DNA from 2 places in the Bradyrhizobium sp. IC4059 genome. Region 1 is predicted to be linked to the other one. Evidence: riboswitches for the same ligand, from Rfam matches in the RefSeq annotation. Region 1 holds a riboswitch; the other holds the start of a gene.
What was found. Region 1 has a riboswitch for cobalamin ahead of I6F12_RS05565 (TonB-dependent receptor). Riboswitches for the same ligand answer to the same signal wherever they lie in the genome.
Positions count from the first base shown of each region.

Region 2: another riboswitch for cobalamin. It lies ahead of metE (5-methyltetrahydropteroyltriglutamate--homocysteine S-methyltransferase); the one in region 1 lies ahead of I6F12_RS05565 (TonB-dependent receptor).

Region 1 is NZ_JADYVH010000001.1:1,204,929-1,208,341, forward strand. It holds gene cobT (nicotinate-nucleotide--dimethylbenzimidazole phosphoribosyltransferase) at 1-771, shown strand, start outside; gene I6F12_RS05560 (histidine phosphatase family protein) at 778-1,350, opposite strand; cobalamin riboswitch at 1,423-1,625, shown strand; gene I6F12_RS05565 (TonB-dependent receptor) at 1,739-3,413, shown strand, end outside.
Region 2 is NZ_JADYVH010000003.1:224,370-227,782, reverse strand. It holds gene metE (5-methyltetrahydropteroyltriglutamate--homocysteine S-methyltransferase) at 1-1,737, opposite strand, end outside; cobalamin riboswitch at 1,838-2,042, opposite strand; gene I6F12_RS11345 (nodulate formation efficiency C protein) at 3,023-3,413, shown strand, end outside.

The sequences.
Region 1 (3,413 bases):
GCCGCGATCTCGGTGCTGGCGCGCGAGCTGGGTTCGAGCCTCGAGGTGGTCGACGCCGGCACGCTGGCCGAGGCGCAGATCGCGGGAATCGTCACCGATAAGCCGCGCTGCGGCACGCGCGATTTCAGCGTCGAGGCTGCGCTCACGCCCGCGGAGCTGGCGTTCGCCTTCGAGGCCGGCCAGCGCGCGGTCGCGCGCGCGGCGAACGACCAGCCCGATCTCCTGATCTTCGGCGAGATGGGCATCGGCAACACCACGGCATCGGCGGCGATCGCCGCGAGCCTGCTCGGCGTGAGCGCCGAGGAGATCGCGGGCAGCGGCACCGGCGTCGATGCAGCCGGCCGCGCGCACAAGGCGCGTGTGATCGACGCGGCGATCGCGCAACACGGCATCGCGGGCGCTTCGCCGGAAAAGATCCTGTGCGCGGTCGGCGGTCTCGAGATCGCTGCGATCTCGGGCGCGATCATTGCGGCCGCGCAGCGCCGCATCCCCGTGCTGATCGACGGCTTCATCGTGTCGGTGGCGGCCTTGGCGGCAACGCGCCTCAATCCCTCCTGCCAGCCGTTCCTGCTGCCCTCGCATCAATCGGCAGAGCAGGGACATCGGCTGGTGCTGCGCGCGCTGAACGTGCAGCCGCTGATCAGCCTCGATCTCAGGCTCGGCGAGGGATCGGGCGCCGCCATCGCGCTGCCGCTGGTGCGCCTCGCATGCAGCCTCCACAACGGCATGGCGACGTTCGCGCAGGCCAATGTGCCGGATCGGTCTTCTTGACGCGGCTCAAGCCACGCTCTGGTTGACCGACACGACGCGCCAGCCGCTCGCGAGGCGGTCGATCCGGGTCAGCGACAGCGGATCGATCACGAAACGCAGCGCGGCTTCCGGTGTGAGATCGAGCGCGATGCAGAGCGCTGCGCGGATGGTGCCGGAATGCACGATCAGCGCTGCGGAGCCTGCGCCAATCTGCGACAGGCCTTGCCGAACGCGCGCGACCTGATCCGCAAAGCTCTCGCCGTTCGGCGGCCGTCCGCGCGCGGGATCGCGCCAGAATTGCGCATAAGCCTCGCCACCGGTCGCGGCGAGCTCGTCGTGGCGGTGGCCGGTCCAGTCGCCGAAATCCTGCTCGCGGAATTCGCTCACCAGCTCCGGCTCGAGCCCCAGCGCACGCGCCGTCTCGACCGTGCGGCGCGACGGACTGGCATAGCCGGCGGCATCCGGCGGCAAGCGCGTCCGCAGAGCCGCCAACGCCGTGTGATCGCCGAGATCGGCCGCCGCATCGGCGGCATGGATCGTCCCCGCGATGCCGCGGACGGGCGCATGCCGTATCAGCCAAAGGAAGGTCTCGCCTTCCATGCTCATCTCCAAGGAAGTTGGCCAATGTGGCCACAACGCCGCAACTGGCACATTGACTCTGTCTTGATGGTAATCCTAGATGCTCGCGACGGTTTTCCCGAGAGGGAATGAAAAGGGAATGCGGTGCGGGGTCTTGCCCCCAATGCCGTGGCTGCCCCCGCAACTGTGAGCGGATAATCCTTCGTCACAAGCCACTGGGTCCTCGGTCCCGGGAAGGCGACGAAGCGGTGATCGACCCGCGAGCCAGGAGACCTGCCGTCAGCCGTGGTCACACGCGAAGATGTCGGTCGGGGAGTACAGACATTCGGCTTCATCGGACGGCCGCAAGGCCAGAGATGGGACCTCGTTCGCTGTGACGTGCCACTGACGTCATACCGAGGTTTTTGCCGTGTCTTCCATCCGTATCGCACCACCGGGTAGCGTCCTGCTGGCTTCCGCCGCGTTCACGACCTTTGCCGTTCTTGATCTGCCTGCCGCTCTGGCGCAGCAGGTCCGAGAGTCCCTGCCACCGGTCGAGGTGTCGCCCGCCCAAGCGCGCAGGCCGGCCGAACCGGCAGGAGCAGCGCAAGGCCCGCGTCGCGCGGCAGCGCGCAGACCGGCGGCTGCACCCGCAGCGCCAAAGCCCGTCGTGCCGGCTGCGACGGCGCAAACGCCCCTCAACACCAATGCAGTTGCCGAAAGCGCCTCGCGACTCGGGCTGACCGTGCGGCAAACGCCCGCAACGGTGGAGGTGATCTCCGCCGAAACCATGCGCGAGCAGGGCTATCGCACCGTGTCCGAGGTGGCGCAGGGCGCCGTCGGCGTCACCTCCGGCGACAACCCGGCCGAACCTTCGGCCTTCTCCATGCGCGGCTTCACCAACAGCCAGATCAACACGCTCTACAACGGCATCAAGATCGGTCCGCAGAACATGACCTCGCGGATCGTGGATACCGCCAATCTGGAGGCTGTGGAATTCCTCAAGGGCCCGGCCTCGCTGATTTCGGGCGAGGGCGCCGCGGGCGGTGCGATCAACTTCGTCACCAAGCAGCCGCACACCGGAGCTGTCAGCAACGAAGCCGATTTCTCCTGGGACTCGCTGAACTCGTTCCGTGCCCATTACGGCTCCGGCGGCAGCACCAATGTGCAAGGCCTGGACTATCGCTTCGACATCAGCCGTTCCGCCCTCAATGGCTTTGCCGATGACACCAACGTCAAGACGTTCGGCACGTCCGGCCAGCTCAACTACCGTGTTTCCGACAGCCTCAGGATCTGGGGTGCGGTCGAATATCGTGAAGACCGCTCGAAGGCCTATTGGGGCGCGCCGCTGGTGCCGGTCGCCTTCAGCGGCTCGCACGCGACGACGGGGATCGTCTCCGGCAATTACGTCTCGAATTACAACGGAACGAATCTCGGTGCCGTCACCATCGACGACCGCACCTTCAACACCAATTACAACGTTCTCGACAACCGCAACGTGGCGCAGGAAGTGTGGCTGCGTGGCGGCTTCGAGCTGAAGCTCGCGCCTGACCTCACGTTGAAAAGTCAGGCCTATGGCTATGGCGCGGAACGAACCTGGTTCAACAACGAGATCGAGGCGTTCAATTCCACCACGAACCTGGTCGATCGCGAGCGTTTCTATGTCGCCCACAGCCAGCGGCTGGTCGGCAACATCACAGACCTGATCTGGGATACAAATATTGCGGGCTTCGACAATCGGCTCGTGACGACGCTGTCGTCGAGCTATCTCGATTTCGTCAGGCCCGGTGCGGCAAACTTTCCCGGCGATTCCGTTTCGCTGGTCGACCCCAACCGCGGTTTCTACGGCTTGCTCACGACACAGCAGCAGACCGCGCGCATCGACAACGAGGCGCTGTCATTCGAGGACAGGCTCAAGCTGACGCGCAGCTTCGCGCTGATCGGCGGTCTTCGTGTCGAGCACATCGGGCTCGACCGCAATTCGACCGACAAGAACGGGATCGTGAAGACGGGCTTTCCATTCAGGAAAGACTGGGCGCCGGTGACGGGCCGCATCGGCTACACCTGGGAGGCCGTTCCCGGCCTCACCTTCTTCAGCCAATACG
Region 2 (3,413 bases), on a different contig from region 1:
CGTCACCGGTCCGGTCAACATGGCCTTCATTGGCTTGCTAGTTAGTGATTGCGCATAGCGCCACCAGTCCACAGTGATCGGCTTCGACCGCACTACATCGCCAAACAGGATCGGGGGCCTGACGCAGCGCGAACCATAAGACTGTACCCATCCCTTCCTGGTAAATAGGAAGCCGCCGAGTTGCTCGCCAAAGTACTGCACCATGTCATTGCGCTCAAATTCTCCGTGCACGAGGACGTCAAGACCGATGTCCTCCTGCCAATGTACGGCGCGGGCTATCTCCTCCTTGATGAACCTGTCGTATTGTTCGTCGCTCATCGCGCCTAGCGCATGCGCCGCACGAGCATTTCGAACCTCTCTGGTCTGCGGAAACGATCCGATTGTCGTGGTGGGAAAAGCTGGTAGTCCAAAGCGCGCCCTTTGGATCTCGGAACGACGGGCAAATGGGCTTGCGCGCCTGCGCATCGTCTGGTCGATCGCCCTCATCCGGGTAGCGACATTGGCATCATGGATCTTCGGCGAAGTCCGGCGGGCAGTCGCAGCGCATTCCGAATCGGCAAGAGCGAGCCCAACATTTTGGTCGCCAGCGAGTGCTCGCGCCAGGATCGCAAGCTCACGCATCTTCTGAACAGAGAAAGCAAGCCAGCTCTTGACGTCGGACGTGAGCCCGGTCTCGAGTTCAACATCGACCGGCACGTGAAGCAGCGAGCAGGATGGAGCGAGCTGTACACGGTGCTTGCCGAGCTTCGCAATCGCGGGCTCCAGCCGCTGACGAAGGGACGACAAGTTCGACCGCCATACATTCCGGCCGTCGATGACCCCGAGCGACATGACGAGATCACTTCGGCCGACAGCGACGATCTTATCCAACAACTCTGGCGCTCGAACTAGATCAAAGTGCAGACCGGAAACCGGGAGGCTCAATGCGGTATCCAGATTGTCGCCTAGCTCGCCGAAATAGCTGGCAACCATGATCTTGATAGCCGGTCCCTCCTTTGCGAACCGGTTATAGGCATGTAGCAATGATTTTCGCACCGCTTCGTCCAGATCAAGGACCAGGCAGGGCTCGTCAAACTGAACCCAACTTGCCCCTCGTTCGGCCAATTCATGCAGAACGTCGATATAGACCGGTATCAAATCATCCAGTAGGGAGAGGGGCTGGAACGCGCTATCGGCACTCTTACCGAGCTTTAGGAATGTGACGGGCCCGATCATGACAGGGCGGGTTTGAAAGCCTAGAGCCTTTGCTTCCACATACTCTTCAATTGGTTTGCGAGAGCAAAGTCTGAACCCCTGTCCCTTGTAAAACTCGGGAACCATGTAGTGGTAGTTGGTATCAAACCACTTAGTCATTTCCTGCGCGGGTGCGCCAGACCCCCGCGGGCCCAGACCGCAACTCGCATCCTGATCGTCGCATTGTGATCCGCGAGCCATGGCGAAGTACGTCTTGAGGGAAACGGATTCTCCTTTCGAGGCGTAGATCTCCGGGATAGCGCCAACCATGACACTTGTATCGAGCACCTGATCATACAGCGAGAAGTCATTCGACGGAATGACCGTGACGCCGAGAGACTTCTGACGAGCCCAGTTCGCTGCGCGCAGGCCGGATGCGTCCTCGAGCAATTGCTGTTCGCTGATCTTTCCGGCCCAGTAGCTTTCAAGAGCGAATTTGAGCTCACGCCTTGGACCGATGCGTGGCGTACCGAGCGTAGCAACCGGAAGAGAGAGAAGAGACATAGTGTTAACCCCTGTTGGGGACAGAGGCCATGGCGGACGCAGGCAGAGGAAGTCGCGCGCGCGACGGCTGCTTGGCGCACCACCGAGACACCCCGCCCGTGGACCAATCTATCGTCGGGGCAGGTCTCCTGGCTCGCTGGCTCATCGCTGCTGTCCGGCCTTCCCAAAGCCGTGCGGGCTTCAGTGACATCGTTGGACAGTAGCTCGCCGCTCACAGTTGCGGGGGCAGCGCCGGCATTTGGACCGGCTTCCCTCTTAGCTCCGGATCAAGTGGGATTCGGAGAACCTCGACGAGCTTGGATTATCGGCAGGAGGACTCTTCCGTCAACCTCTCAGATTATGTGCCACGCTAATGTGCGACATCTACTAGGCGAATGACCGTCCATCTCTATGATTCTCTAAACAGAGCTATCGCAATCAGAGATGTCCTTGTCGGATGTCGGAGTGCGACTCGGAGCTGCCTTGAGGCGACGCCGCCCGCCCCATCAATGAAAGGGACAAAACCAGCCCGCGTAGCGGCGACTACCGCCGTTTCGAGCAGAATGCATTCGATGCGGCTTCCGATTTCCAGCGGTTCGCCCAGCACATTCGCTGGCCAGCTATTTTCTCGACTAGAGGATCCCCATTGAACACGTCAAGGCAGGAGGCGCAATCTAGCAACATACGCGGCGAGCAGGTTGATTTTCGTGCCAGCCAGACTTCTCGGCTCGTATCGCCAGCCATCATGTAGGCCGAACGCCGACGGCAACTTTAGCGAACCACCCGGTTCAATGACGGCAAACACACCGTCGAATCTCATCAGGCACTTGGCATCGAGGCGTTCACCTCTTCCGCAAACTATCTGTGCGGGACAAGGATGCACAAACTACGGCCGATACACTGAATGGAAACATCGAAACGTGCGCAGGTCGGAAAGTCGACAATAGGGACATAAAACCCGTGCAAATCTCCGCCTGCTGCCTGGCACGAAGAATGCAAGCCCCTCGACATGCCCAGTCTCTTCTGCTGGGGATGTCCAGCTCAGCCAATTGACGCTGTCGCTGGCTATGGAAGTTAGCGGCGCGTGACATAGAGGGGAGCGCCTGCCCGCGCGGGACAGCCGCGGGTGCCCCGTCGCGTCTCCGTAAACTTCTTGCGCTCGCTCATAGCAGGTTCAAGGTTGCCCGCCTTGAAAGATGTACGGATGAAACGTGATAGGCCGAGGGTTATGAAGAGAATGTCGGGAAGACCCGCGCTATGGCTTCGCCTGGGCGGACTTCTAATCTGCCTAGCCTGGCCGGCTGCCATGAGTAACACTATTCGCGCCAGCGACAACCCACTTGTCGAAAGACTCAAGTCAACGTGGCGAGCGCAAGATGGTGAGACGATAGAACAAATCATCTCCAATGTCTCGAAGGTGGCACAGTTCGTCCCTCAGATGTGGGGGGTCGCTGAACTTGGCGAAAACGACCATGTTTTCGTTTCGTGGACCAGGCACCGAGACAACAAATCAGACGAACAGTACGCTATCACCTGGAAAGTCGCGCTCGACGGTACGATTGAGCTTGCGTCAACCTATGCGAAGCCGATGGAATTGGGCTGGCGTGCCCTAGCGCTCTCGTTGATCGCCAAAGAAGTCGCAGATGGTGAAAGGGACGCAAATCTTAGCTTTCTGCATGATCCAAGTAACTTCAACT